Regions from separate parts of the Pseudomonas deceptionensis genome, predicted to be linked through region 2. Evidence: predicted binding sites of a transcription regulator. Region 2 holds the regulator's gene; the other holds the start of a gene.

Region 1 (14,541 bases), 1.3 Mb from region 2:
AGAACCCGCTTGGCCAGGCTATGGCCGCCTGCGCCTGACGCTGGCCTGCCCTGACCAGCCGCAGTGGTCCGTGCAGGTAACCGCCCAGGCCACGGTCTTTACCCGGGCCGTTGTGGCCGCAAAGGTGCTGGAACGCGGGCAACTGATCTCTCCCGCCATGCTCGCGTACCAGGAAGTCGCCCTGAGCCGACAGAGCCGCGGGCTGTTCAGTCATATAGAAGAAGTGGCCGGTCTCAGCGCCAAGCGTCGAACCCGCAGCCAACAGATGTTGACCCGGGACATGCTGGTATCGCCCTGGCTGGTGCGCCGCGGGGAACGCGTCACGGTGACCGCCAACCACGGCGACATTCACGCCAGCACTGAAGGCGAGGCTCTGCAGGATGGGCGCAAAGGCATGGTGATCCGGGTGAGGAACGCCGCCAGCGGCAAAGTCATCGAAGCCAAGGTCACCGCTGCCGGGGCTGTAAGCAGTACATTTCAGCGCTCGGACAAATAATTTGCATCGGTGGCTTAAGCGGGTCGATTCAAGGGTCGCCCTTTGAGTGGCAGCGGGCAGGACAACATCCTCCGCACTCCACACTCAATCAGAATCAGGAATACCGATCATGGCCTTGACCATCCACACCAACTACTCCTCGCTGGTTACTCAGACCAACCTGAACAAAACCAACAACGCCCTGGCCACCAACCAGCAGCGCCTGGGCACCGGCCTGCGCATCAACTCGGCGGCCGATGACGCAGCCGGCCTGCAAATCGCCACCCGCCTCAGCGCACAGTCCAAAGGCATGGCCGTTGCACTGCGTAACGTCAACGATGCCTCTTCGCTGCTGCAGACCTCCGATGGCGCTTTCGGTGAAATGACCGACATCATGCAGCGCATGAAAGACCTCGCCACCCAGTCTGCCAACGGAACCAACAGCGACGACGACCGTAAGGCAATGCAGGCCGAATACGACCAGTTGGGCAAAGAGCTGGGCAACATCATGGACAACACCGCTTTCGCCGGTGAAAAACTGTTCAGCAAAACCGGCACCGCCGGTAAGTTCGGCAGCGCAGTGAATTTCCAGATCGGCGCCACCACTGCCGAGACCCTGACGCTGGACATCAGCGCCAAGACCACTGCCCTGGGTACCCAGCTGGCCGCACTGTCCAGCAACTACACCACCAGCGGCACAGGTACCGAGATCAGCACCAGCGGCGGGGCCAACGCCCAAATCGACTTGCTGGCCACTGCCCTGGCTAAAGTCGGCGAAGTGCGCGGTGAGTTCGGGGCCAACATCAACCGCCTGAACCACACTTCCAACAACCTGGCCAACATGAAAGACAACACCGAAATGGCCCGCGGCCGCATCATGGATGCCGACTTCGCCAGCGAAAGCGCGATGATGAGCAAGAACTCCATGCTGATGCAGTCGGGCATTTCGATGCTCAAACAAACCGGTCAAATGCCAAGCATGGTTATGTCCCTGCTGGGCTAATAACCAGACTGCGGATACAAAAAAACGCCCCCGAAGTGATTCGGGGGCGTTTTTGCTCGCGTCTAAGATACAACTTAAAATGCAAGTTCGGAATTACCCTACAGAACATGGTTTATATCAGGTAGTAACATTTGCGCTCCAGACCTAGCGAAGCCTCTTAATGAACACTCTTTCTGCGAACATGAAGACTGGGCACGGCGATCAACAGGCATACTTTTGCCCAGTGCTTTATACGTTGACCTTGTTCAAGGATGAAAGTAGGCACACGGTAGAGTTGGGTTACTCTGGAGGTCGACTGCTTGAGCGCCTGATTCAGGCACCTGGCCAGGTGATCGATCGTGAGACCCTCGTGGCCTATGCCTGGTCCGACCGCGTGGTCGGCCCTGGCAGTCTCAACCAGCAGGTGTATACCCTGCGCAAGATGCTGGGCGACGAAAAAAACCTGCAAATCATTCAGACCGTTCCACGCCGTGGCTATCGTTTCAACCCCGCCTTTATCATCGAAAAAACACCTGAGCAGCCCCTGCAACAGCCTGCCACCCCGGCACTGGAACAGGTGCCGGTGATGGCAGCACCTGTGCGTTCGGGCCTGCGCCGCAAGGCAATGGCCGTCAGCGCCACACTGGCAGTCATTACCGGTTATTTTTTCGCCTCACCGTCAACCGAGCTCTACGCCAGCCTGCAAAAAACAGGTAACAGCAGCGTCGTGTACGTTGAGCAGCAACAGCCCAAAGTCAATGAACTGATCAGCAAGACGCGCGCCCTGAGCGAGCGGATGATCAACCTGAGTGAAGAGCCGGTTGAACTGGCGATCGTTGGCTCCGCTAACGGCTATTACCAGGTCCATTGCTCACACAATACGGGCACAAACAATACCCTTATCCTGCATGCCAATGAGATCCAGAGCGTCAGCGACACACGTTTGCTCAGCTGTGTGCAATAACTCGTTGCGGGTATGAAGTGTAAAGAATGCGCGGCCGGACGGCCGCGCGAAGGGTCTTTCGCTTAACCCCTGTTTACTCTCCCGGGAGCGCAACAGGCTTGATGTAGTCAACCTTGCCCAAGCCATACTGCGCATAACTGTCACTGAACAACTGTCGGTACAAGGCTTCGGCCTGACCGGTCAGCAGCAACAGTTCAATCCGGCGGTTTACACCGCTGTGCGGATCTTCAGGGCGCAGGGGCATGACATCCGCCTGGGCGGATACCTGCAACACACCTGTCGCCGGCAAGCCCGCCGCCACCAAAACGCCACGCGCCTGCAACGCACGCTCGCCTGACAGGTTCCAGTTGTCATAGTCGCGCTTGCCACGGAACGGCGTGGCATCGGTATGACCACTGATGATCAGCTTGTTGTCGACCTTTGCCAATTCCTTGGCCAGGGTGCCCAACAACGCGCGAAAGTGCGGGTTGATCCTGGCGCTGCCTCGCTCGAACATAAAGCGCTTGTCATCATCCTTGATCAGAATCCGCAGGCCTTGAGGCACCACTTGCACCTCGACGTTAGCCAGCGCATCCGCGCGCTCTGCCAGCAGGCTCATCAGCTTGGCCAGGGCTTGCAAGTCGGCTTCAGTGTCAAAACGCTCAGTCTCCAGGGACTGGCCGTTGTCCACGGGCGCCTGCCGGGCAACGGTTTCGACAGGAATCGGCTCCTGCACAGCGGTAAAGTCAAACGGGATTCTGCTTTCACCGTCGAAGATCCCTGCGCCGCCCTCAAACACTGACGGAGCGCTTTGAGCACGTATAGCCTTGCGTTCAGCGTCGGCCTGGGGCTGGATAATCCACAGCACCATAAACAACGCCATCATGGCCAGGGCAAAGTCAGCAAATGCCACCTTCCATGCCCCGCTATGCACTTCTTGGTGACCACGCTTGCTGCGGCGTTTGACAATAATCTGATCACTTATTTCATTACGCCTCCTCATTGCGGCTGTCCTCGTAGTTGGTCACCCAGGTTTCGAGATGTTTGAAGGCCGGTTTAACGTCCTGCTCAATCAGTTTGCGGCCGGCATCCACTGCCAGCAGCGTCGGCTTGCCCGCCAGATGCGCCACCAAGGTGGTGCGCACACATTCAAGTGCCGACAACTCTGTCCGTACGCGCTGGGCCATCGCGTTGCTGATCGGCTCGAACAGGCAATAGCAGAAAAAAATCCCGAGGAAAGTCCCCACCAGGGCAGCGGCCACGTGCGCACCGATTTCGGCTACCGAACCGCCGATGCTGTCCATGGTGATGATGATTCCCAAAATGGCCGCCAGAATCCCGAACCCCGGCATGGCTTCACCGACCTTGTGCAGGGAACGGGACGGCAGCAACAGCGCTTCATGCATCGCATCGAGTTCCTGTTCAAGGAAACCTTCCAGCTCATGGGCAGTGATCTTGCCCATGGCCATCAACCGGAAGTTGTCGGCAATAAACGCCATCAGGTTTTTTTCCTGAAGAATCAGCGGGTACTTGCTGAACAGGTCGCTCTGCTCCGGCTCTTCGATGTGAGCATCAAGCGCCTTGAGGCCACCGACTTCCACGGTTTCGAGCAATTCATAGAGCAGCATCAGCAGCTCGCGCTGGAACTCTTCGCCGCGTCGGCGAAACGAGAAAATACCCTTGGCCTGGTGCCACATTTCCAGCAGCACTTCCTTGGGGTTGCCGATGATCAGGCTGCCCAGCGCAGCCCCGACCACAATCAGCAGCTCGGAGGGCTGCCACAGTACCGACAAGGTGCCACCGGCGATGGCAAAACCACCCAGCACACAGCCAATGATGATTAATGCACCTAAAACTTTCTGCACGTTCAATTACTCTTGGTTAAAAAATGACGAGCCTTATCGATAGCCTGCTTACTCAACTGGCAAACCCGGGCATCGCTGATTTCGAGCACCAGGCCGATTTCCTTGAGACTCAACTCATGTTGGTAGTAAAGCGTCAGCACCAGACGCTCACGCTCGTTGAGGCAGTCCAGTGCCTGAATCAGCAGGCGCTCACTGAGCACCCGCTCTTCCACGTTTGCCCCTGACTGTTGAAAGTCACGGAGGCCATCGAGCAGCAGCACATCCAGGCTTTCGATGGCTTCTGCCGCTTGCGCCTGGAGATAAGCCTGATACTGGGTGTCGTTCAGGCCTGTGGCCTTGAGCACCTCTTCGTCCCGGGGCTGGCGCCCCAGCTGACGGGTCAGGCTACGCAGGGTATCGCGCACCTTGTGGGCCTGCTGGCGCACCAGGCGGGGCCGCCAGTCCAGGCGGCGCAACTCATCAAGAATCGCCCCGCGAATACGCAATGCTGCAAAACGTGCAAAACACTCATCCGGGGTGCCATAGCGGCGCAACCCCTGTAACAGACCCATCAGGCCAATCTGCTCCATGTCTTCACGGTCCAGCGCATGACTGGCCTGCAAGGACAGCTGATTGACAATGCGCTTGACCAGCGGCAAGTACTGCAGCATCCAGTGTTGCTCGACACCCGGTGCCAGCACTGGCGGGCAGTGGTCAGCGCTGCCCGGGCCGTAATCGGCCAAACGATCGTTGTTCATAGTGCGATCACTGCGCCAGGAGCTTGCTGACAAGCACACTGGTGAACGGCACCTCCATGCCCTTGCTCGCGAAGTCCTGTTTCAACTGTTCTTCTATCCGGCTCTGGACATCGGCAACGGCCAACAGCCGCAGCTCGCTGAACTTGAGCCGGGACAATGATGTAATCACCGAACTGCGTACCAGAGGCTCGATAAGCTTGAAGGTACTGACAGGCACTTTGTGATCCGCCTGCAGGGCCAGATCGAGCACAAAGTAGCGTTCCCGGCTTTGTTCAGGCAGGTTCAGGACGATTTTTTCAATCGGGTAAAACCCATAATCAGTGACCTTGCGCGGCGCCTCAGCCTCGGATTTCGACGCGCTACTGGCAGTGACCGCCGGCGCCAGATACAGATAGCCCAGCACCACACTGCCAACGGTAATTACCGTGTTAAGCCCCACTACTAATAAAATGACACGCGACATCAACATGAAAAATTTCAATCCACTTGTAGATCAGTTTCAGGGGCGACTCACAGCAGGCTGTTTGTCGGGTTAAACAGTCACCAGTACGCCGCTGTCTTGCCGCTTGGGCGAAACGGCGCTGCCCTCGGCTTCAGCCATGGCATCGGCGATGCCCGGTTCACGTGCAGACCGGCCCTGTTCCCGTTGCGAATGCCCCCCGGTATCGCTGGAAACCTGAACCTGCACTTGCAAGGTGTTCTGCTCCACCAGTTCCTGGCGCAAGCGTTCACTGGTGGCCGCGATCAAGCGCACCACATCGGTTTGGGCCGCCGAAATGTGCACACTCAAGCGCCCGTTTTCGTGACTGATAAAAATCTCCAGGCTCCCCAGCTCGGGCGGGTCGAGGCGGATCGTGGCCTGCTGGAAGCGTTGCTGGACCTGTACCTCGACGGTTTCGCGCAAGGCATGCAGCATCTGCTCTCCCCAACGGGCCTGCGGCGCAGCCAGCTTGAGCCCGCGTTCAAGCACCGGTTCAGCCGTTGTGCTGCTGCCCGGTAACGCGGTTGTCAGGGCAGACACTTCAGTGCTCGACAGGGGTTCGACTGAGCCTGCAACCGTTGCTGTTGCTGTTGCTGTTGCTGTTACTGCCGTAGCTGCAATCCATGGGTTCTCACCCGTGCGGGCCGCAGGCGCAGCGGGAAGCGGGAAGCGGCAACCTTGGACCGTCGCCCGTCCCCGAATGCTCGAACCCTGCGTCAGGGCCGGACTGGACCGGCAAAGGAGCTTCAAACACTCTGCGAGATTCAAGGACAGGAGCCAGGGCCCGGGGCTCAGGCGCCATGCGAGCCAGCAAACGCTCGCCAGGCAAACTGGATGTCGTTTTGCCCGCGTCGTCCCGTGCCTGCAACCGAATGGCCTGCTGACCCAACATCATGTTGAGCCACTGTTGCGGGTCCACTGATTCCAGCGCCGGATCAAGCACTGGTTCGGTGACCTCCTGCTCCTGGGCCTGCTGCGACTCGGCACTGGCCAACACATCCGGTACCGGCAATTGCGGCTCGAATTCGGGCTGTTGAGGTACATAGGGCAACGGGGACAGTTCGTCCGCCGGCAAGCTGCTGTCGAAGGGCAGGCTGCTCTGTTCAAGGCCAGCGCCGAAGCCGCCCGGCATAGCAATGGAGATACCCATGCCTAACCCTCCGCCTGCACGCTGTCTGCCAGGGAGTAGGCGCGGCGCCCTTCCTGATGTTCGGTATGACTCTCAAGCAGGTCACTCAGGCGTTTGCATTCGCGCGAGCAGGCTTGCAATGCCTGCCCGTGCAAGGCCTTGAGCGGTGCCAGCTCAGCAAGGGTGCGGGGCGCAAACTCACCGCCCTCGCACAGGCGTAGCAAGCCCTGACGGATCAGCAGGTCAATCTCGTGAATCCGCGCCCAGTCCTCTTGGGCCAGGGCCAGGGCGAGCAATTGACGCAAGTGCGCCAGGCGGCGCAAATCAGCGGCGTGCGGCATGCACACCTTCCCAGCCTTCGCGCACTTGTCCAATCAGGTGTATGACTTCGTCGATACCGGTTACCGATAGCGACACACTGATTTCCACCAGACGGTGCAAGCAATAATCGTAAAGCCGTGACAGATCGTGCACGAGTTCGCCGCCCTGCTCGTAATCGAGGGTGCTGTTGAGTGCGTTCAGAATGTTCATGCACTTTTCCAGCGACTTTCCCTTGAGTTCGAAATGCCTGGCTTCGATGTGCCCGCGTGTTCGACTCAACTCGTCGAGCAGGCCATCAAACAGCACCAGCACCAGTTCGTAGGGCGAGGCCGAACACACTCGAACTTCAAGGTCGACTGCACGGTACCCGTCATAGCTTTCATTCATTATCTATTTCCAAACATGCCTAAGGTTTGTTCCATTGACGCCATGATCTGCGCCATCTGCGTGTATTGTTTGACGTAGCGCTGGTAGTGGTTCTGGTACTTGTTTTCCAGTTCCTCATACTTGATTTCGACCTTTTGCAGCATGCTGTTGAGATTGTCCTTGCGAGCCTTCATCGAGCCGGTGCTGGCGCTGGTGTATGCCGCGAGTTTTTTGTCCAGCGTGTCGATCATGTTGTCCCTGCCCGAGAACAGCTTTTCAAAGGCATCGGGGTTGGCGTCGAGCATCTTTTCGAACGCTTTGTTATCCACTTTCAGCTTGCCTTTGGCGTCCGCCAGAATCCCGAACTCCATCAGCGTGATGCCATCAAACGAGGTGCGAAGCACCGAGTTGATCATCGACTCCACTGCACGAATGCCCGAGTCTCCCGCCAGTTCACCGCGCCATTGTGTTTCACCACCCGACGCGGTCAGGGTGTCAAAGGTGCCGAGCAATGCGTTGATCGCGGTAATAAACTCATTGAGCTTGTCATTGGTCGCTTTCTGGTCGCGACTGATGTCCACCACCAGCGGTTCATCACCGGTCTGATGCACCTTGTTGAACGTCAGGCTGACGCCATCGATCATGTTCTTGAAGGTATTGGAGCTTTGCTGAAGCTTTATGCCGCTGGTAGCGTCAGCCCCCAGATAGACAATCGCGTCCTTGGCCTCGGACAGCACTTGCGGGTTACCCAGGCTGGTCTCCAGCGCACTGCCCGCGGCATCGGTGCGCAACTCGATCGCGTTCTGCTCGCCGGTTTTTTCGGCGGTCAACACCATCGTCACTTCACCGCCGCTGCGCACCAGGGTGGCTTTAACGCCCTTGTTATCGGGGTGGCCATTGATCGCAGCAGCCAGCTCTTCCTGGGACAAACTGCCATCGCCATTACTGTCGCCAGCACTCAGGTCAACCGCAAACTCCACGCCGTCCTGTTTGATGTAAAGGCTGCCAGAGTCCGCGGCATTACTGCCCAGCCCACTGAGGGCGATCTGATGCCGGCTCGCCAGCTGCTCTACAAAAAACTGGTAGCTGCCTTCCTTTGCGCTGGCCCCCAGGGTTGCACTGGCCATGCCTTCCTTGCTGAACGTGGCGGCGTTGATCAGCATGCTTTTATCGGTGCCTTTGAGCCCCTTCACTGCCGTGCCCAATGCCTTGAGTGCGGTGTCCAGTTGCGTCACGGCCGCCAATTGCGCCTTGTACTTTTTTTCATTGCGCTCGGCCTGCATCAACTCCCTGTGCACTTCATACTGCGCGAGATTTTTTGCCTGGGTCTGGATGTAGTCTGTATCGATTGCCATGTGTGATCGCTCCTCTATAGGTAGATAGCAAAACCAATGCCAACTTATAAGATTATGTTTTATAAGGATTTTTTTGATTTGATCGAGAAGTGCGGCTTCCTCTTCCGGCACCGGTAAAACCCGCGGGTGGAAAGCCTGCTTCCGCACCCTGACCCGCAGCAAAGCCCCGGGGCCTGAGTGTCAAAGGCGACCGGAATGAGGGGTTAATTAACCCTGATTGAACATTCGGACTTGGGGGAATGGATCACTGCGGTGAAAGGACCGCCCGGCACATGACGTGCGGTATGCCACACGGGCGGGCGACTAAAGCGAAGGGGAATAAACCTGTGCCGGGTCTTGTCGGGCCAGTTGCTGGAAGATCTCGCCGTGCATTGCCAGCAGCTTGCCGTTGCGCTCATTCAGGTCACGGCAGCGCTCGACACTGGCAATCAGGGTTTTCCAGGCCTGATCCACGTGCCCACGGCGCACGGGCTCATACAGGCCGATCAGACTGTCCATCGCCCGGGTATCAGTTCCCAGGCGAAACACCTCCAGGACTCTGCTGCGGCGGCGGGCACGGGCACTGGCAGCATCCATCAGCGCGACGATATGGCCGTTGGCCTCAGTAATGGTGACAATTTCGCGGGCCATGAGCGCCACTTGCAGACGCCCCATCCACTCGTGCAGCAGGGCAAAACCTGTCAGATCGTCGTGCACATCCTGCTCGACAACCTTCAGCAACTGGTCACGCTGGCTCACCGCTCACCACGGTGATAGTTGAGCATGGCGCCGGCCAGCGAGGCGCTGTCGCTGGTGAGCGAGCCTGCGGCCAGTGCAGCCTTGAGGGTGGCGACCTTGTCCAGGTCCACTTGTGGCAATTGCCCCAGTGCCGAGTGGATTTGCTCCAGCCCCGGTTTGACTGCTGCAGGGGCGCTGACTGGCGTCACGGGACCGCTGCCGGTGCGCTCACTGCTGCCTGACACCGGGCGCTCGGCAGAAGGGGTAAAACTGATGACAGGCTGTCGTGTGATTTCCATGATGAGCTCCAGAACTGGGTGATACTGTGCAAAGGCGACCCTTTGACGGGGTGACTTAAATCCAGTCGACAACAATTTAAATAAATACTTCTTGAGCCTTGTTCCGCCACCAGGTCTGGCTGGCCAGCCCGTCCTGGATTTTCTGTTCCTGCTGCGCCAGGGTCGCCTGCCAAATGCGCATTTTGTCGTCGATCACCTGAGCCAGAACCTTCTCCTGGCGCACCGCATGCTGCAGTTCATCCTGGATGCGGCTCAGGGTCTGCTCGGCCAGTTTCAATTCACGAACCTGCAAGTTGGTCATGGCATGCAGCGTGGCCTTGTACTGCTGCTGGTTGTGACGTTGCAAGGGTGTGGTGGTGGCGCTAGTGAAGCCGCACAACCGCTTGAGGGCGGTAATGTTATTACGATAACGCTCACACAGATTCTGCTGGTAGCTGACCCGCCCCATGATCTGACGCATCTGGATATTGCGTAACTGCGCCAGCCGATTGAGCACATTGATCCGGTTTTTCATCGCCCTGGCCCCTGGGTACAAACCGTCATTTGACGATGCTCTGCAACGTATCGATGCTCATGCCCAGCTCGGCGCTGGCCCCCACATCCTGGCGCAGGAAGCGCTCGATATTGGGCGCCAGCTTGACCGCGCGGTCCGTTCCCGGGTCCATCCCCGGCGTATAGCCACCCAGCGGGATCAGGTCTTTGATACCGTCATAAACGCTGCTGTATTCCTTGAAGGAACGCGCCGCGTTCAAATGCTTGCGGTCCGCCACCTGGCTCATGCAGCGGCTCACTGAAGCCGCCACATCAATGGCCGGGTAATGACCGATGTCGGCCAGTTTGCGTGACAGCACGATATGCCCGTCCAGAATCGCCCGGGCACAGTCAACGATCGGGTCTTGCTGATCGTCGCCTTCGGCCAGTACCGTGTAGATCGCACTCAGGCTGCCTTCGGCACTTTCACCATTACCGGCGCTTTCTACCAGCTCCGGCAGCATGCCGAAAACCGAAGGCGGATAGCCTTTGGTCGCCGGAGGCTCACCCAGTGCAAGGGCGATTTCACGCTGCGCCATGGCATAGCGTGTCAGGGAGTCAACCAGCAGCAGTACATCCTTGCCCTGATCGCGGAAGTAGGCCGCAATGCTGTGGCACAGTTCGGCGGCCTTGAGCCGCATCAGCGGCGATTCATTGGCCGGCGCCACCACCACCACGGCCTTGCGCAGACCTTCGGGGCCCAGCGAGTGCTGGATGAATTCCTGCACCTCCCTGCCCCGCTCGCCGATCAACCCGACCACCACCACATCAGCCTTGGTCTGGCGCGTGATCATGCCCAGCAGCACGCTTTTACCCACGCCGCTGCCCGCAAACAGGCCGACGCGCTGACCCTTGCCCAGGGTCAGCAGGGCATTGATTGCCCGCACGCCCACGTCCAGAGGTTCGCTCACCGGCTGACGCTTGAGCGGGTTGACCTTGGGCAGTTCGACGTGCAGTTCATCGCGCCCGGTCAGCTTGCCCAAATCGTCCATCGGCTCGCCCAGGCCGTTGAGCACACGGCCCAGCCAGGATTCATCGATGTGCAGCGCGGCGTCTTCCTTGGCCGCAAATACCCGCGACCCCGCGCTCAAGCCCACAGGCTTCTTGAACGGCATCAAATAGGTGATATCGCGGTTAAACCCCACCACCTGCGCATCGAGCATTTCACCGTCGGACTGCTCGACATAGCAGCGCTGCCCGGTCACCCGCTGGCAGCCCAGACTTTCGAGCAAAATGCCCGACATGCGCACCAGCCGCCCGCTGACCTTGGCCAGTTGTACGTCGTCCAGCGAGCGCAGAGCGTCATTGAGTGCAAAAGGTTTGAGCACGAATCAATCCTCGGTCAGGTGCAGATGTTGCGACAGGGTTTCAACACAGGCGTCCAGCCGCTGCTGACAGCCCACATCGACCTCGGCCCGGGGCGTCACAATGCGGCATTCCCCCAGCGCCAGCGCCTCGTCGGCCACCAGGCGCCAACTCGCGGCCCGGTCGGGTGCCAGGTCCTTGATCCGGGCAAACTCCTGAGGATGCAAGTTGATATGCACGTCCGTCGTCTCCAGCGGCATGCCGGCCAAGGCTTCTTCTGCCAGGGTCAGCAACTGCGTCGGGTTCAGGGTCAACTCGCAGCGAATCACTTGCTCGGACACTTTTTTGACCAGTGCCAGCAGTTCCTGACGCCGCGTGCGCTCAAGCTCCGACAAAAAGCTGCGCAGTTGCCGGTTAGCTTCTTCCAGAGGGAAACTGGCCTGATCGAATGACTCGCGCCCTTCTACACGGCCCTGCATCAAGCCTTCTTGCAAACCCTGTTCGCGGCCAGCCTCATAGCCCAATTGCTGACCATGCTCCTGCCCCTGAATCAAGCCTTCCTGGTAGCCCTTTTCATTGCCTTCCTGAAAACCGTCGGCAATGGCCCGCTGCACCGCAACGGGGTCATTTTTCCACTCCGGGGCCAGCGATTGCGGCAACGGAGGAAAACGATAGGGCCGCCAGTCGCGGGGCTTGTCTTTCAGCACATTGATCGACACGGAACAGCCCTCACTCTACGGTTGGCTCGCGGAACAGCTGAATGGCCAAACCACCTTCGGTTGCCATCTCCCGCACCACCGCCATGATTTCCTTGCGCACCTGCTCAACCCGGCTCATGGGTACCGGCCCCTGACGACGGTTCAGGGCTTCCATCTGCTGCATCTGACGACGCGGCATGGCCCCTTGAATCGCCTTGACCAGGGCCGGTTCAGCCCCTTTGAGTGCGACTACCCACTCGCTCAACGGGATGACCTCAAGCAAGGTTTGCAAGACTTCCTGGCTCTGGCGGGACAGGATGAAGAAGTCATACATTTCATCTTCGATACGCTCCACCAATGAGGTGTCGTGGGCACGCAACAGCTCGAACATCTGATCACGGTCGCCCTTGAAGCGATTCATGATGTCTGCCGCCTGCTTGACCCCGCGCACCTGCGAGCCCTGGGTAGACAACACCGACAGGCTGCGTTCGATCAACTGCTCAAGCTCCTTGATCACATCGCCATTGATCTCATTGAGGTTGGCAATGCGATACAGCAACTCGTCCTGACGCCAGCTGGGCATGCTTTCAAGCACTTCACTGGCCATGCCGGGCGGCAGGAAGGCGAGGAACACTGCCTGCATCTGCGCATGCTCCTTGGCAATCAGGGTGGCGAACTGCTTGGGATCGACCCATTCCAGCTTGACCATCTTGGTGCGGATTTCCTCGCCATAGATGCTGTCCAGCAGGCTGCGCGTAATGTCGCTGCCCAAGGCCTTGCCGAGCATGCCCGACAGGTAGCTGCGCGAGGCACCCTTGATGCTGCTTTGTTCCTTGTAGTCGTCAAAGAAGCGGCTGATGACCTCTGAAACCATCGGCTGCTTGACGTTGCTCAAGCGGGCCATGGCCTGGCTGATGAGGACGATTTCCTCTCGGGAAAAGTGCCGCAGCACCCCCGCAGAAACGCTGTCGCCCATGCTCAACATAAGGATCGAGGCTTGCTCAAGGGAGCTCATGGTGCGGCTCTGCGCTGTGCGGGCGCGCAACTCCTGCATGACATCAGCTGGTCGTGTTGACATTGGTTTCATTGCGGCCTATCCACTGTTTGATCACTTCCGACACGCGTTCGGAGTCGTTTTTAGCCAACATTTGCAAATGCTCGATTTGCAGCTCCAGCCCCGAACCCGGTGCGGGAAGACAAATTTCAGACAACGGGTTCGTTTCGCCCAACATGGTCGCGAAGTTGCCGTTTTCCTTGTTTGGCACCAACGACTTGGTCATCTGTTCACTGCCCAGCTTTAACTCGGCAGTTGCCTCCAGCGCAGGATGCACCGGTTGCTCCTTGCGCCCCGAGAGGCGGCTCAGGGCCGGGCGTACCACCATCAGCAGCAACAGCAGACTGATCAGGCCACACAGGCCCATCTTGATCAGCTGATGGATTTTATCGTCCTGCCACCAGACGGCCTGCTCAATCGACATATCAGTGGCGGCAAACGGGAACACACTCAATGTCAGCACATCGCCACGGCCGGCATTGAAGCCCACCGCGCTTTTGAGCATCGCTTCGAGCTCTGCTCGCGCTTGCGGCGACCAGCCGCCGTCAGCCTCGGTGTTGGTGGCATTGAGCACCACCGCAATACTCTGGTTGCGCAGGTTGAACGGCGAGTATTTGACGTGGGTGACACTCTGGTCGTAGTCCAGCTTGCGAGTGGACTCCTTGCGGATCGAGGTCGCGCCCTGGTCTGCGGTCTTTGCCGGTACTCCGGCTGCCGGCTGCTGGCCACCGACAGGCGTTACCGGGCGGTTGCTCAACGAGCCCGGAACACCGATCGCCAGCTTGTCCAGCACGCTTTCATCCTGCAGCACTTCATTCCGCAGACGCGGGGTATCGCCAAATGCCTGGAGGGTTTCTTCTTTTTGGCTGAAATCGATATCGGCCGTAACACTGATGCGGTAGTTGCCGTTGCCCAGGATGGGCGCGAGCACTTGCTCGACATTGCTTGAAGTCTTGAGCTGATACTCGTCGACCACCTGCCAGCTCTGGGCCGGCGCGCCATCGGCATTGAGCCCGCGGGTCAACAGCGCACCGTATTGGTCGACAACGCTGACATCCTTGCTTTGCAGCTTGGGTACGCTGTTGGCCACAAGGTTGATGATTGCCCCCACCTGCTCCGGTTTGAGCCGCGCCCCGGGACTCATTTGCAGCATGACCGAGGCCTTGGCCGGCTCACGGTTGCTGACCACAAAGGAGCTGCTCTCGTGCAAAGCCAGATGCACGCGAGCGTTATCGATCCCCTTGAGGGCCATGATGGTGCGGGCCAGCTCCCCTTCCAGGCTG
Region 2 (14,541 bases):
GTCAAAACCGGCCGCACGCACTTGATGGACGCCATGCCCGTACGCATGAGCCAGGTACTTAATGGTTGGGCGCAGCAGCTCAAGGCCAATATCGAACACCTGCACAACCTTCAGCCTGCGCTGCAATCGCTGGCTCAGGGTGGCACGGCGGTAGGGACCGGGATTAACGCGCACCCACAGTTCGCCGGGTTGTTCAGCCAGCAGCTCAGCGAGCTGACACAGGTGAAGTTCACGCCGGGCAAGGACCTGTTCGCGTTGATCGGTTCGCAGGACACTGCGGTTTCTGTGTCGGGGCAACTCAAGGCAACGGCCGTGTCGTTGATGAAAATCGCCAACGATCTGCGCTGGATGAACTCCGGCCCCTTGGCCGGTCTGGGTGAGATCGAACTGGAGGCCTTGCAGCCGGGGTCTTCGATCATGCCGGGCAAGGTCAACCCGGTGATCCCGGAAGCCACGGCGATGGTGGCGGCGCAGGTCATCGGCAATGACACGGTGATCACTGTGGCGGGTCAGTCCGGCAACTTTGAACTGAACGTGATGCTGCCGGTGATTGCCCAGAACCTGCTGAGCAGCATTGAACTGCTGGCCAATTCCAGCCGCCTGCTGGCGGACAAGGCCATTGCCAGCTTCAAGGTTAACGAAGCGAAGCTCAAGGAAGCGTTGTCGCGTAACCCGATTCTGGTGACGGCGCTGAATCCTATCATCGGTTATCAAAAAGCCGCCGAAATCGCCAAGACCGCTTATCAACAAGGTCGCCCGGTGATCGACGTTGCCCTCGAATACACCGATCTGCCGCGCAGCCAGCTTGAGGTCTTGCTCGACCCCGAGAAGCTGACAGCCGGCGGCGTTTAATGCTCTGACACTGCTTTGGAGGCTCACATGGAACACTGGAAACGCACGATCGAAAGAGCCAATCGCTGTTTCGCCGAGGGCGAGCTGGTCGATGCGCGAGAGCATTACTTGCAGGCGCTTGCGCTGGCTCAAGTGCTGTTCGAGCGCTGGAGTGATGCTGACGAAGCAGTGGCAGCCTGCGTCATTTCGCACCACAACCTGGCGGACCTGCACTTGCGTCTTAACCAGCCGGAGGAAAGCGTCGAGTACCTCTGCGCGATCCATCAGCGCTTATTGCAAACCATGCAGAACGCCCGTCTGTCGTCAGCGCTGCGTGAAGCAGCGTTGCGTCAGAGCAGTAAAACCTATGTCGAGCTTTTGAATTTCATCAGTGAGCACGGCGAATACCCGCGCTCCAATCTTTTGCTCAAAAGCAATGTGGCTCAGACCAGCCATGAGTTTTCGACAGTTAGCGGCCATCACTTAGGAGCACATTGATATGACTTTTGCCTTGCCAGCCCTGCCTTATGCCTACGACGCGCTTGAGCCGCATATTGATGCGCAGACCATGGAGATCCATTACACCAAGCATCATCAGACCTACATCAACAACCTGAATGCGGCGGTCGATGGCACGGAATGGGCGCAATGGCCGGTGGAAAAACTGGTGGCCAGTGTTCATCAGTTGCCTGAAAAGCTGCGTGCTGCGGTGATCAACCAGGGCGGCGGGCATGCCAATCACTCGCTGTTTTGGGAAGTCATGAGCCCGGCAGGCGGGGGCAAGCCGGAAGGTGCGCTGGCCAAGGCGGTTGATGAGCAGTTGGGTGGGCTGGAGACCTTCAAGGAGAACTTCACGAAGGCCGCCCTGACCCGGTTTGGCAGTGGCTGGGCATGGTTGAGCGTGACCCCGCAAAAAACGCTGGTGGTAGAAAGCAGTGGCAACCAGGACAGCCCGCTGATGAATGGCAATACACCGATCTTGGGGTTGGACGTGTGGGAGCACGCCTATTACCTGCGTTATCAGAACCGCCGTCCGGAATACATCAATGCGTTTTACAACGTGATCAATTGGCCAGAAGTTGCGCGTCGTTACCACGCGGCAACGGCCTGAGCCCACAAATAAGGATTCAGGCGGGATTATGGGCACGCAACTATTGGCGGTCGGCGGCGTGAGGATGTTTCGCTATGCCCTGGGCACGCTTTTGCTGTTGGCGGGCACGGCGTTGCTGGTGTCCAAGGGGTTGGTCTGGCTGGACCTTGAGCCGCGAATGTTGCGGGCACTGCAGGGTGGGGCGCTCTGTGCGCTGGGTACTGCATTGGGCGCGGTGCCGGTGCTGGTGATCCGCAATATGCCGGTGGCCGTCAGCGATACCTTGCTGGGCTTTGGCGCCGGGGTGATGCTGGCGGCTACCGCCTTTTCGCTGATCGTGCCGGGTATTGCCGCGGCTCAGGGCCTGGGGTTGTCACCCTGGGCCTCCAGTGGTCTGGTCAGTGCGGGTATCATGCTGGGCGCATTTTGCCTGTACCTGGTGGATCGCAAGGTCTCGGGGGGAGGGCCGGAAATACTCGTCAGTCGTCCTGGTGAGCCAGTCATCGCTCCGCGTATCTGGCTGTTTGTGATTGCGATTGTGGCGCACAACATTCCCGAAGGCATGGCGGTCGGAGTGTCGGCGGGTGGCGGTATGCCCGATGCGGATAGTCTGGCGATGGGGATTGCGTTGCAGGATGTTCCGGAGGGGCTTGTGATTGCACTGGTTCTGGCGGGGGCAGGGATGTCGCGGGTCAGAGCCTTCTTGATTGGAGCGGCCTCCGGTCTGGTCGAGCCGGTGTTTGCGGTGCTATGCGCTTGGCTGGTGAACCTTGCCGAAGTGTTGTTGCCGTTGGGGTTGGCCTTGGCGGCAGGTGCGATGTTGCTGGTGGTGACGCAGGAGGTGATCCCCGAGTCGCGGCGCAATGGTCACGACAAGCTGGCGAGCCTGGGGTTGTGCGTCGGTTTTTGCCTGATGATGGTGATGGACACAGCGTTGGGTTGAGGTAGGGAGCGCTGAACCTGTAGCCGCTGCCGAAGGCTGCGATCGCTCGCGCTCTTGATACTGATAAAGGTCCTGCGGACCTTATCGCAGCCTGCGGCAGCGGCTACAGGTTGAGTCTGCCAGTGGCTTACTCGCCTTCGTCGAAGAAGTTATTGATCAGCTTGGCCAGTGCATCCAGTGCTTCCTGTTCCTTCTCGCCTTCTGTCTTCAGGTGGATGGTGGTGCCTTTACCAGCAGCAAGCATCATCATGGCCATGATGCTTTTACCGTCGACCATTGATTCAGGTGTGCGTCCTGCTCTTATCTGACATGGATACTGACCCGCGATACCGACGAACTTTGCCGATGCCCGGGCGTGCAAGCCCAGTTTGTTGATGATTTCAATTTCCAGTGCAGGCATCGCAGGGTAGATCCTTCAAGTAAGGTCGCGGTGGCGAACCTGAACGTTCTTCAGAGTTTCTTGCAGGCACTTGCCCAGGCGTTCGGTCAGGTACACGGAGCGGTGATGCCCGCCCGTGCAGCCAATGCCAATGGTCACATAGGCACGATTGCTTGCGGCAAAGCGGGGTAACCACTTAAGCAGGTAGCTGGAGATGTCCTGGAACATCTCTTCGACATCCGGCTGGGCGGCCAAATACTCCGCCACCGGTTGGTCCAGCCCTGATTGTTCCCGCAGCTCGGGTTTCCAATAGGGGTTGGGCAGGCAACGAACGTCAAACACAAGGTCGGCATCCACCGGCATCCCGCGCTTGAAGCCGAATGACTCAACCAGAAAGGCAGTACCGGGTTCGGGCTTGTTCAGCAGACGCAGTTTGATGGTGTCGCGCAGCTGATACAGGTTCAGATTGGTGGTGTTGATGGTCAGGTCGGCCAGGTCGGCGATCGGGCCGAGCAACTGGGTTTCGTCACGAATGGCCTCTGCCAGCGAACGGCTGGCGCTGCTGAGAGGGTGACGCCGACGGGTTTCCGAGAAGCGCTTGAGCAAGGTTTCTTCGTCGGCATCCAGGTACAGGACATCGCACTGGATATGACGGTTGCGCACTTCTTCAAGCAACTGTGGGAAACGAGACAAGTGACTCGGCAAGTTTCGCGCGTCAATCGACACAGCCACCAGCGGCTGTGCCAGTTCGGTATGGATCAGTGCGCGTTCCGCCAGCTCAGGCAGCAAGCCGGCTGGCAGGTTGTCGATGCAATAGAAACCGTTGTCTTCAAGGACGGCGAGGGCGGTGCTTTTACCGGAGCCGGAGCGTCCGCTGACAATAACTAAGCGCATGATTAATGACCGTTCTGTACGTCCAGAACAACCTGATACAGCGCTTCGTTGCTGGGTGCACTGCGCAGTTTTTCGCGCACATCCTTGCGATCGAGCATGCTGGCGATCTGCCTAAGCAGTTCCAGGTGTGCATCGGTTGCCGCTTCGGGCACCAGCAAAACGAAAAGCAGGTCGACCGGCGCGCCATCGATGGCGTCGAAATCTATGGGAGCATCGAGGTGTAGCAAGGCGCTGACTGGCGACTCGCAACCCTTGAGGCGGCAATGGGGTATGGCGATGCCGTTACCAAAACCGGTTGATCCCAGTTTTTCACGGGCAATAAGGCTCTCGAAAACGTCCTGCATTTCCAGACCAGGCACTTCTCGGCTGATCAGGTTGGCAATGTGTTCGAGTGCGCGTTTTTTACTGCCGCCCGGCGCGTTCACCAAGGAACGGCCGGGGGTCAGGATACTTTCAAGTCGGATCATGGGTAGGGAGTATTAACGACCGGTTGCGCCCTGGAGCAGGCTTTGGGTCTTTTCCTTATGCTTTTTCAGTTGGCGATCAAGCTTGTCAGTGAGCAGATCAATGGCGGCATACATGTCGTCATGCTCGGCGTTGGCAACGACTTCTCCTCCATGGATGTGCAAGGTGGCTTCGATTTTCTGTTTCAGTTTTTCGACCGCCATCGTTACCTGTACGTTGGTAATCTTGTCGAAATGACGCTCCAGTCGGTCGAGTTTTTCGCCGATGTAAGCGCGTAGCGGTTCGGTGACTTCCAGTTGGTGTCCACTGATGTTGACTTGCATACAGTTTCTCCTTTGATGCCATTGCATAAAGCGGCAGGCCGAGCAGCCTGCCACTGAAACGCCGGGGTCCGTGGCTTACATCAAACGCTTGCGTTCGCTCGAAGGCGCTATCCCTAGGGATTCGCGGTACTTGGCGACGGTGCGACGGGCTACCTGAATACCTTGTGCCTCCAGTAAACCAGCGATCTTGCTGTCACTCAACGGCTTTTTCTGATTTTCAGCGGCAACCAGTTTTTTGATGATGGCACGGATGGCGGTGGAGGAGCATTCACCGCCTTCGGAGGTGCTGACGTGGCTGGAGAAAAAGTACTTGAGCTCATAAATACCGCGCGGGGTATGCATGAACTTCTGCGTCGTAACCCGGGAAATGGTGGACTCATGCATGCCGACGGCTTCTGCAATGTCATGCAGTACCAGTGGCTTCATGGCCTCGTCGCCATACTCCAGAAAGCCGCGTTGATGCTCGACGATTTGAGTCGCCACTTTCATCAGTGTTTCGTTGCGGCTTTGCAGGCTTTTGATGAACCAGCGCGCTTCTTGCAGCTGGTTGCGCATGAAGGTGTTGTCGGCGCTGGTGTCGGCGCGGCGCACGAAGCCTGCGTACTGCGGGTTGACCCGCAGGCGTGGCACGGACTCCTGGTTGAGCTCTACGAGCCAGCGTTCGTTGTCCTTGCGCACGATCACGTCAGGTACGACGTATTCCGCTTCGCTGGACTCGATTTGTGAACCCGGGCGCGGATTGAGGCTTTGCACCAGCTCGATGACCTGGCGCAGCTCATCTTCCTTGAGTTTCATGCGGCGCATCAGCTGGCTGTAGTCGCGCGCACCCAGCAGGTCGATGTAGTCCGTGACCAGGCGTTTGGCTTCGTTCAGCCAGGGCGTCTTGGCCGGGAGCTGGCGCAGTTGCAGCAACAGGCACTCGCCCAGGTTGCGTGCGCCGATACCGGCCGGTTCGAATTGCTGGATGCGGTGCAGAACGGCTTCGATTTCATCGAGCTCAATGTCCAGTTCCGGATCGAACGCCTCGAGAATTTCTTCGAGGGTTTCGTCCAGGTAGCCCTGGTTATTGATGCAGTCGATAAGGGTCACACCGATCAGGCGGTCGGTGTCGGACATCGGTGCCAGGTTCAGTTGCCACAGCAAGTGACTTTGCAGGCTTTCGCCGGCAGAGGTGCGCGTGGTGAAGTCCCACTCGTCATCGTCGCTGCTTGGCAGGCTGCTGGCGCTGGTCTGGTAGATGTCTTCCCAGGCAGTATCGACAGGCAGCTCATTGGGGATGCGGTCGTTCCAGTCGCCTTCGTCCAGGTTATCTACAGTCGGCGCGGATTCCTGGTAAGTGGGTTCCTGAATGTCGGAGTTGGGTTTTTGCTCGATGTTGTCGGCCAAGGGGTCTGCATTGTCGAAGTCGTCGCCTTCTTCCTGGCGTTCGAGCATCGGATTGGACTCCAGGGCTTCCTGGATTTCCTGTTGCAGGTCGAGGGTCGACAATTGGAGCAGGCGGATGGCCTGTTGCAGCTGAGGTGTCATTGTCAGCTGCTGGCCCATTCTCAGGACTAGCGATGGTTTCATGGCAGGGGCTTAACACCTTATTCGCCGGCGCGCATGGCGCCATCCACTACAGGGGCGCGTGCGCGCCAAACTTAAGCAAATTATATGCCTGAAACCGGTGCGTTTGCCTAGGGGTGTTCTGAATTAGTTTATTTGCTGCGGAACCAATTCAGGGCGCCCGATCGGGCGCCCGGGTAATACAAGCATACGGGCTTTGTGCGGGTACTGGCACTTTGGTAGTGCAGGGGGCGCCTGGTCTTACAGGCGGAACTCGTGGCCCAGATACACTTCTCTCACCAACTTGTTGGCCAGAATCGTTTCAGCATCGCCTTCAGCGATCAATTGCCCGTCGTTAACGATATAAGCGGTTTCGCAGATATCGAGGGTTTCACGAACGTTGTGATCTGTGATCAGCACGCCAATGCCTTTGGCTTTGAGGTGGTAGATGATTTGCTTGATGTCGCCGACCGAGATCGGGTCAACGCCGGCAAAGGGTTCATCGAGCAGGATGAACTTGGGTGCGGTGGCCAGTGCGCGGGCGATTTCTACCCGGCGGCGTTCGCCACCGGACAGGCTCATGCCCAGGTTGTCGCGGATGTGGTTGATGTGGAACTCCTGCAACAGGCTTTCCAGCTCTTTGCGCCGACCTGCCTTGTCGAGCTCTTTGCGCGTTTCGAGGATTGCCATGATGTTGTCAGCAACCGACAGCTTGCGAAAGATCGAGGCTTCCTGGGGCAGGTAGCCAATACCGGCGCGTGCGCGGCCGTGCATCGGCTCGTGGCTGACGTCCAGGTCATCGATCAGTACGCGACCCTGATCGGCATGTACCAGGCCGACAATCATATAGAAACACGTAGTTTTACCCGCACCGTTAGGACCGAGCAAACCCACGATTTGCCCGCTGTCGATCGACAGGCTGACATCACGAACTACCTGACGGCTCTTGTAGCTTTTGGCCAGATGCTGGGCTTTCAGAGTTGCCATTACTGGGCCTTCTGCGGGTCGGTTTTCTTCTTGGGCTGGATCACCATGTCGATACGCGGGCGAGGTGCAGTGACCTGGCTACCATTGGCGCGACCGGCGTTGGCGACTTGTTTCACCGTGTCGTAGACGATTTTTTCGCCTTCGGTGGTGTTGCCGTCGTTGATGACTTTAGCCTTGTCGATCAGCACGATGCGGTTTTGCGGCGCATGGTATTGAATGGTCACGGCATAAGCCTGAACCGGTTTCGGGTCAGTGGCCTTTTGCAGTTGCTCGAAATAAGCCAGGTTGCCGACGGAAGTTACTACGTCGATTTCGCCCGCCGGGTTGCGCGTGATGGTCACAGTGTTGCCGGTGATTTTCATCGAGCCCTGGGTGATGATCACATCGCCCTTGTAGGTGGCGACGCCTTGCTTGTCATCCAGCTGCGCTTCGTTGGCCTGGATGCGGATAGGTTGTTCGTTGTCGTTCGGCAGAGCCCAGGCGCTCACGCTTCCCAGTGCTGCGCTCAAACCGAGCAATAAAGGGAGGGTTTTAACGAGACTCATACTGTCCTCTTACGTTGGACAGCAGGTCCATCCTGCCGTCTTTCAAATATGCTTTCATTCCCTTGCCAGTAGTTACGCCGCCAGCGCCGTCGATTCTAACGTCTCGCTCGGTCTGCGCATATTGCTTCTGTGGGAATACAGTCATGCGGGTACTGGTGATAATCGTCGTGCGGTTCTTTTCGTCGGTGCGTGCTACACGCACCGAATCGATCAGCTCGACCTCGGTGCCGTCCGGGTTGACTTCACCGCGCTCGCTCTGGACGTGCCAGGGGAATGCGGTGCCGCGGTACATTTGCAGATCCGGGCGCGTCAACAGAGTGACTTCGGAAGCCTTTAAATGTTCCAGCTTGTCAGAGGTCATTTCGTACTGCAGCTTGCCGTCCGGTAAAAACTGCAGGCTGCGTGCGTTGGTGGCGTAATAGTCGATAGCGTTATCATCGACAGCCGCAGACGGGGTGTCGAGAAAACGTTCCGGCCTGATATTCCAATAGCCAACCGCTGCAAACAGCGAGGCTATGATCGCGAACAGCAGAATGTGGCGAATCTTTTTGCTCAGCATACAAGGCTCTATAGGTAGGCGGCGTGAGCTGCGTCCAGGCTGCCTTGGGCACGCAGGATAAGCTCGCAGAATTCGCGGGCGGCGCCTTCGCCACCGCGTGCCTGTGTAACGCCGTGGGCGTGTTGACGCACAAAGCTTGCGGCATTGGCCACGGCCATGCCCAGGCCGACTCGACGGATAACCGGCAAGTCAGGCAGATCGTCACCCAGGTAGGCAACCTGTTCATAGCTTAGGTTGAGTTGGCCAAGAAGCTCGTCCAATACGACCAATTTATCTTCCCGGCCCTGATACAGGTACGGAATGCCGAGGTTTTGTGCACGGCGTTCGACCACCGGTGTTTTACGGCCGCTGATGATTGCAGTTTGCACCCCTGCGGCCATCAGCATCTTGATGCCTTGACCGTCGAGGGTGTTGAAGGTCTTGAACTCGCTGCCGTCTTCGAGAAAGTACAGGCGGCCGTCGGTCAGCACGCCGTCAACGTCAAAAATGGCAAGCTTGATGTCTTTGCCGCGCTTGAGCAGGTCCTGGGTCATTACATCACTCCTGCGCGTAGCAAGTCGTGCATGTTCAAGGCACCGACGGGGCGGTCTTCCTTGTCGACAACAACCAGCGCGCTGATTTTGTGGTCTTCCATAATTTTCAAGGCTTCGGCTGCCAGCATGTCGGCCCGGGCAGTTTTGCCGTGGGGGGTCATGACGGCATCAATGCTTGCGTTGCGGATATCGATCTCGCGGTCCAGGGTGCGGCGCAGGTCGCCGTCGGTGAAGATTCCGGCCAGACGGCCGTCCTGTTCAACGACCACGGTCATGCCCAGGCCCTTATGGGTCATTTCCATCAGCGCTTCCTTGAGCAGGGTGCCACGTACCACTTGCGGCAGATCGTCGCCGGAATGCATGACGTTTTCGACTTTCAGCAGCAGGCGACGTCCCAGCGCGCCGCCGGGGTGCGAGAAGGCAAAGTCTTCGGCCGTGAAGCCGCGCGCTTCGAGCAGCGCAATGGCCAGGGCATCGCCCAGTACCAGCGTTGCGGTGGTTGAGGAGGTCGGCGCCAGGTTCAACGGGCAGGCTTCCTGAGCTACGCGGGCGTCAAGGCTGACGTCGGCGGCCTTGGCCAGGGGCGACTCGGGATTGCCGGTCATGCTGATCAGCTTGATGCCCAGGCGTTTGATCAGGGGCAGCAACGTGATGATCTCGGCGGTAGAACCCGAGTTGGACAGCGCGAGGATGATGTCATCGCGGGTGATCATGCCCATGTCGCCGTGGCTGGCTTCTGCCGGGTGAACGAAAAAAGCCGTGGTGCCGGTGCTGGCCAGGGTGGCGGCAATTTTGTTGCCGATGTGCCCGGACTTGCCCATGCCGACCACGACTACCCGGCCTTTACTTGCCAAAATCATCTCGCAAGCGCGTACGAAATCTGCGTCGATATGGGCCAGCAAACCTTCTACGGCTTCCAGTTCGAGGCGGATGGTGCGTTGGGCAGATTGAATCAGGTCGCTGGATTGGCTCATGTTTGAAGTCGGGTAGCCTGAGAAAAGGCAAGGATTATAGCGGTTATGTGCGCTTCCCTCACGTTTGATCGCAGTGCTTTATTCCTCATGCAGGTAAAGTGTTGCCGTGTTTGTACTAAAAACTGATTTATTTCACTGTATTGAAGCTGAACCGGCACTCCTTCGGTCTTGGGCGGTCACTATGAGCAGTGGTATAGTTCGCCGCCAGTTCGGCCCGCCAGGGAACGCGTGCTTCTTATTAAGAGGTTTTGGTGTCCGGGTGAGAGGCAGAGGCTGCATCGCAAGGAGTTTAGATGAGCGCCGATAACGCCTACGCGGTCGAGCTGAAGGGAGTGTCCTTCAAGCGCGGTACGCGCAGCATCTTCAATAATGTCGATATTCGTATCCCGCGTGGCAAGGTCACGGGGATCATGGGCCCGTCTGGCTGCGGCAAAACCACACTACTGCGCCTGATGGGCATGCAACTGCGTCCCAGCAGCGGCGAAGTGTGGGTCAACGATCAAAACCTGCCGACCCTGTCGCGCAGTGATCTGTTTGATGCCCGCAAGCACATGGGAGTGCTGTTCCAAAGTGGCGCCCTGTTTACCGATCTGGACGTTTTCGAGAACGTTGCCTTCCCGCTGCGGGTGCATACCGAGCTGCCGGAAGAAATGATTCGTGACATTGTGCTGCTGAAACTGCAGGCAGTGGGGTTGCGCGGGGCTATCGATTTGATGCCCGACGAGTTGTCCGGTGGCATGAAGCGCCGGGTAGCCCTGGCGCGGGCGATTGCCCTTGATCCGCAGATTCTGATGTATGACGAACCCTTCGTGGGGCAGGACCCCATCGCCATGGGGGTGTTGGTGCGGCTGATCCGCCTGCTCAACGACGCGTTGGGCATCACTAGCATTGTGGTTTCTCACGACCTGGCTGAAACAGCGAGTATCTCTGACTATCTGTATGTAGTCGGTGATGGTCAGGTGCTGGGGCAGGGCACGCCGGAAGAGTTGATGAACGCCGATAATCCGCGCATTCGTCAGTTTATGACCGGCGACCCGGATGGCCCGGTTCCGTTCCACTTTCCGGCGTCGGACTACCGAACCGATCTACTGGGGAAGCGCTGATGCGCAAGCGTTCATTAATGGACCGTATCGGCCTGTTTGGCCGAGCCGGGATCGATATCCTCGCGGTGCTGGGGCGTTCGACGGTTTTCCTGTTTCATGCATTGCTGGGGCGTGGCGGCATCGGTGGCGGGTTCGGTTTGCTGATCAAGCAACTGCACTCCGTGGGCGTGATGTCGCTGGTGATTATTGTCGTGTCCGGCATCTTCATCGGCATGGTGCTGGCGCTGCAGGGCTTCAGCATTCTGTCCAGCTACGGTTCCGAGCAGGCGGTTGGGCAAATGGTTGCCCTGACCCTGTTGCGCGAATTGGGGCCAGTGGTCACTGCCTTGCTGTTCGCCGGGCGGGCGGGGTCTGCATTGACGGCCGAAATCGGCAACATGAAATCGACCGAGCAACTGTCCAGCCTTGAAATGATCGGGGTCGACCCGCTCAAGTACATCATCGCGCCACGCTTGTGGGCCGGGTTTATTTCCCTGCCCGTGCTGGCGATGATCTTCAGTGTTGTCGGCATCTGGGGCGGTTCGTGGGTGGCGGTGGACTGGCTGGGCGTCTATGACGGCTCGTACTGGGCCAACATGCAAAACAGCGTAACCTTCAGTGGTGACGTACTTAACGGGATCATCAAAAGCATCGTATTTGCCTTTGTGGTGACCTGGATTGCCGTGTTTCAAGGTTATGACTGTGAGCCCACTTCAGAGGGGATCAGCCGTGCCACTACCAAGACCGTGGTGTATGCCTCTCTGGCAGTCCTCGGGCTGGACTTTATTTTGACTGCCTTGATGTTTGGAGATTTCTGATGCAAAACCGCACCATGGAAATCGGTGTCGGCCTGTTCTTGCTGGCTGGCATCCTGGCTTTGCTGTTGCTTGCCCTGCGGGTCAGTGGACTGTCCCCGACCGCCAGCACCGACACCTACAAGCTGTATGCCAACTTTGACAATATCGCAGGCCTGACCGTGCGCGCCAAAGTCACGATGGCGGGCGTAACCATCGGCAAGGTCACGGCTATCGATCTGGACCGCGACAACTTCACGGCCCGGGTCACCCTGCAGCTCGAAAAAGCAGTGGATAACCTGCCGACCGATTCGACAGCGTCTATTCTCACCGCTGGGCTTTTGGGCGAGAAGTACATTGGTATCAGCGTGGGCGGTGAAGATGCCGTGCTCAAAAATGGTGGCACCATTCACGACACTCAATCGTCGCTGGTCCTTGAAGACCTGATCGGTAAATTTCTGCTCAATACCGTTAGCAAAGACGCCAAATAAGGAGCTTCTAGATGATTTCTCTCTTGCGCCGTGGCCTGCTGGTTATTCTGGCGGCATCTCTTCCTCTGGTGGCCAATGCTGCGCCGGGGCAGTCTGCCCACGATATCGTTTCAGATACCACCACCCGGTTGCTGGCTGACTTGGCTGCCAACAAAGAGCAGTACAAGCAAAACCCGAGCAAGTTCTACGATGCCTTGAACGGTATTGTCGGGCCGGTAGTGGACGCTGACGGTATTTCCAAAAGCATCATGACCGTGAAGTACTCGCGCAATGCGACTCCAGCGCAAATGCAGCGTTTTCAAGAGAACTTCAAGCGCAGCCTGATGCAGTTCTATGGCAATGCCTTGCTTGAGTTCAACAACAAGGGCATCACCGTTTCGCCCGCCAAGGATGAAAGCGGGGATCGCACCAGTGTCGACATGACCGTGAAAGGCGATAACGGTGCCATTTACCCTCTGTCCTATACCCTTAACAAGGTGAATGGCGAGTGGAAGGTGCGCAACGTGATCATCAATGGCATCAACATCGGCAAGTTGTTCCGTGATCAGTTCGCCGACGCCATGCAGCGCAACGGCAATAACCTGGATAAAACCATCGATAACTGGGCTGGCGAAGTGGCCAAGGCCAAGGAAGCAACCGATGCTGCTTCCCCGAAGGCTGCTGCCCAATGAGTGAGGCGGCAGTAAGCCTGGCCGGCGAGAGCGAGTTGCACCTCAGTGGTGTGCTCGATTATCAGACCGGCCCCCGTTTGCGTACCGAAGGCCAGGCCCTGATCAAAAAAGCCACGGCCAGTGCCCTGGTGGTGGATTGCTCGGCGGTCACCAAATCCAGCAGCGTCGGTTTGTCGCTGTTGTTGTGCTATATCCGTGATGCGCAAGCGCTTAACAAGCCATTGAGCATTCGTGCCATGCCCGAAGACATGCGTGAAATCGCACAGGTTTCGGGTTTGACCGAGCTGCTGGCACATTATTAACTGCCACCTGTAGAAAAGCCCCCCCGTCAGAGTCCTGTTATGCGGGGTTCGCAGGCGCGGGGCTTTTTTGTATGATGGCCGACCCGCGCGCGTTAGGCGCCGATTGAGGTTGAGCATGCAGGCCGTAGAAGTGAAGAGCTTTCTTGAGGGAAAGCTGCCTGGTACCCAGGTAGAAGTTGAGGGCGAAGGCTGCAACTTTCAGCTGAACGTGATTAGTGACGAACTGGTGGCCCTGAGCCCGGTCAAACGTCAACAAAGCATCTATGCCCATTTGAACCCGTGGATTGCTGATGGCAGCATCCATGCGGTCACTATGAAATTCTTCAGCAGCGCGGCCTGGGCCGAGCGCACCTGAGCCCCCTGAGCCCATTGGCGTCGAGATTGTTATGGATAAATTGATTATTACCGGCGGCGTTCGTCTTGATGGCGAAATCCGCATTTCCGGGGCGAAGAACTCCGCCCTGCCGATTCTGGCGGCGACCTTGCTGTGCAATGGTCCGGTCACTGTGGCCAACCTGCCGCACTTGCATGACATCACCACCATGATCGAGCTGTTCGGTCGCATGGGCATTGAGCCGGTGATCGATGAAAAGCTCAGCGTCGAAATCAACCCGAACACCATCAAAACCCTGATCGCACCGTACGAACTGGTTAAAACCATGCGTGCCTCGATCCTGGTTCTGGGCCCGATGGTTGCGCGCTTCGGTTATGCCGAAGTTGCCTTGCCAGGCGGTTGCGCCATTGGTTCGCGTCCGGTTGACCTGCACATCCGCGGCCTTGAAGCCATGGGCGCAGTGATCGACGTTGAGGGCGGCTACATCAAGGCCAAGGCGCCGGAAGGCGGCTTGCGCGGTGCCAACTTCTTCTTCGATACCGTCAGCGTGACCGGTACTGAAAACATCATGATGGCCGCAGCTCTGGCCAATGGCCGCAGCGTTTTGCAGAACTCTGCACGCGAGCCTGAAGTCGTCGACCTGGCCAACTTCCTGAACGCCATGGGCGCCAAGGTGAGCGGTGCGGGCACTGACACCATCACCATTGATGGCGTTAAAGAGTTGCACCCAGCGACCTACCGCGTGATGCCGGACCGTATCGAAACCGGTACTTATCTGGTAGCCGCGGCTGTGACCGGT

The links. The regulator sigma-54, encoded in region 2, starts transcription at its own class of promoters, with help from an activator protein. The targets are predictions, from matches to a motif close to ANTGGCATNNANNTTGCTNT.
Region 1: fliD (flagellar filament capping protein FliD) is a predicted target of sigma-54. The motif match lies at 8,679-8,698, and genes of this name have one in related genera.

The regions. Positions count from the first base shown of each region.
Region 1 is NZ_FNUD01000002.1:3,715,275-3,729,815, forward strand. Features, by position in the region: gene flgA (flagellar basal body P-ring formation chaperone FlgA) at 1-496, shown strand, start outside; gene lafA (lateral flagellin LafA) at 606-1,478, shown strand; gene BLW11_RS17000 (winged helix-turn-helix domain-containing protein) at 1,639-2,421, shown strand; gene BLW11_RS17005 (OmpA family protein) at 2,495-3,403, opposite strand; gene motA (flagellar motor stator protein MotA) at 3,390-4,265, opposite strand; gene BLW11_RS17015 (FliA/WhiG family RNA polymerase sigma factor) at 4,268-5,002, opposite strand; gene BLW11_RS17020 (flagellar basal body-associated FliL family protein) at 5,010-5,471, opposite strand; gene BLW11_RS17025 (flagellar hook-length control protein FliK) at 5,535-6,023, opposite strand; gene BLW11_RS17030 (hypothetical protein) at 6,115-6,633, opposite strand; gene BLW11_RS17035 (hypothetical protein) at 6,636-6,953, opposite strand; gene fliS (flagellar export chaperone FliS) at 6,937-7,320, opposite strand; gene fliD (flagellar filament capping protein FliD) at 7,320-8,654, opposite strand; gene flgN (flagellar export chaperone FlgN) at 8,958-9,392, opposite strand; gene flgM (flagellar biosynthesis anti-sigma factor FlgM) at 9,389-9,670, opposite strand; gene BLW11_RS17060 (flagellar export protein FliJ) at 9,747-10,184, opposite strand; gene fliI (flagellar protein export ATPase FliI) at 10,210-11,529, opposite strand; gene fliH (flagellar assembly protein FliH) at 11,533-12,225, opposite strand; gene BLW11_RS17075 (FliG C-terminal domain-containing protein) at 12,236-13,291, opposite strand; gene fliF (flagellar basal-body MS-ring/collar protein FliF) at 13,263-14,541, opposite strand, start outside.
Region 2 is NZ_FNUD01000002.1:5,030,351-5,044,891, reverse strand. Features, by position in the region: gene BLW11_RS23360 (class II fumarate hydratase) at 1-852, shown strand, start outside; gene BLW11_RS23355 (hypothetical protein) at 880-1,329, shown strand; gene BLW11_RS23350 (superoxide dismutase) at 1,331-1,942, shown strand; gene BLW11_RS23345 (ZIP family metal transporter) at 1,971-2,864, shown strand; gene BLW11_RS23340 (HPr family phosphocarrier protein) at 2,992-3,264, opposite strand; gene rapZ (RNase adapter RapZ) at 3,280-4,137, opposite strand; gene ptsN (PTS IIA-like nitrogen regulatory protein PtsN) at 4,140-4,604, opposite strand; gene hpf (ribosome hibernation-promoting factor, HPF/YfiA family) at 4,617-4,925, opposite strand; gene BLW11_RS23320 (RNA polymerase factor sigma-54) at 5,001-6,494, opposite strand; gene lptB (LPS export ABC transporter ATP-binding protein) at 6,732-7,457, opposite strand; gene lptA (lipopolysaccharide transport periplasmic protein LptA) at 7,457-8,002, opposite strand; gene lptC (LPS export ABC transporter periplasmic protein LptC) at 7,989-8,561, opposite strand; gene BLW11_RS23300 (KdsC family phosphatase) at 8,570-9,094, opposite strand; gene BLW11_RS23295 (KpsF/GutQ family sugar-phosphate isomerase) at 9,094-10,068, opposite strand; gene BLW11_RS23290 (ATP-binding cassette domain-containing protein) at 10,362-11,171, shown strand; gene mlaE (lipid asymmetry maintenance ABC transporter permease subunit MlaE) at 11,171-11,968, shown strand; gene mlaD (outer membrane lipid asymmetry maintenance protein MlaD) at 11,968-12,435, shown strand; gene BLW11_RS23275 (MlaC/ttg2D family ABC transporter substrate-binding protein) at 12,447-13,106, shown strand; gene BLW11_RS23270 (STAS domain-containing protein) at 13,103-13,408, shown strand; gene BLW11_RS23265 (BolA family protein) at 13,524-13,763, shown strand; gene murA (UDP-N-acetylglucosamine 1-carboxyvinyltransferase) at 13,795-14,541, shown strand, end outside.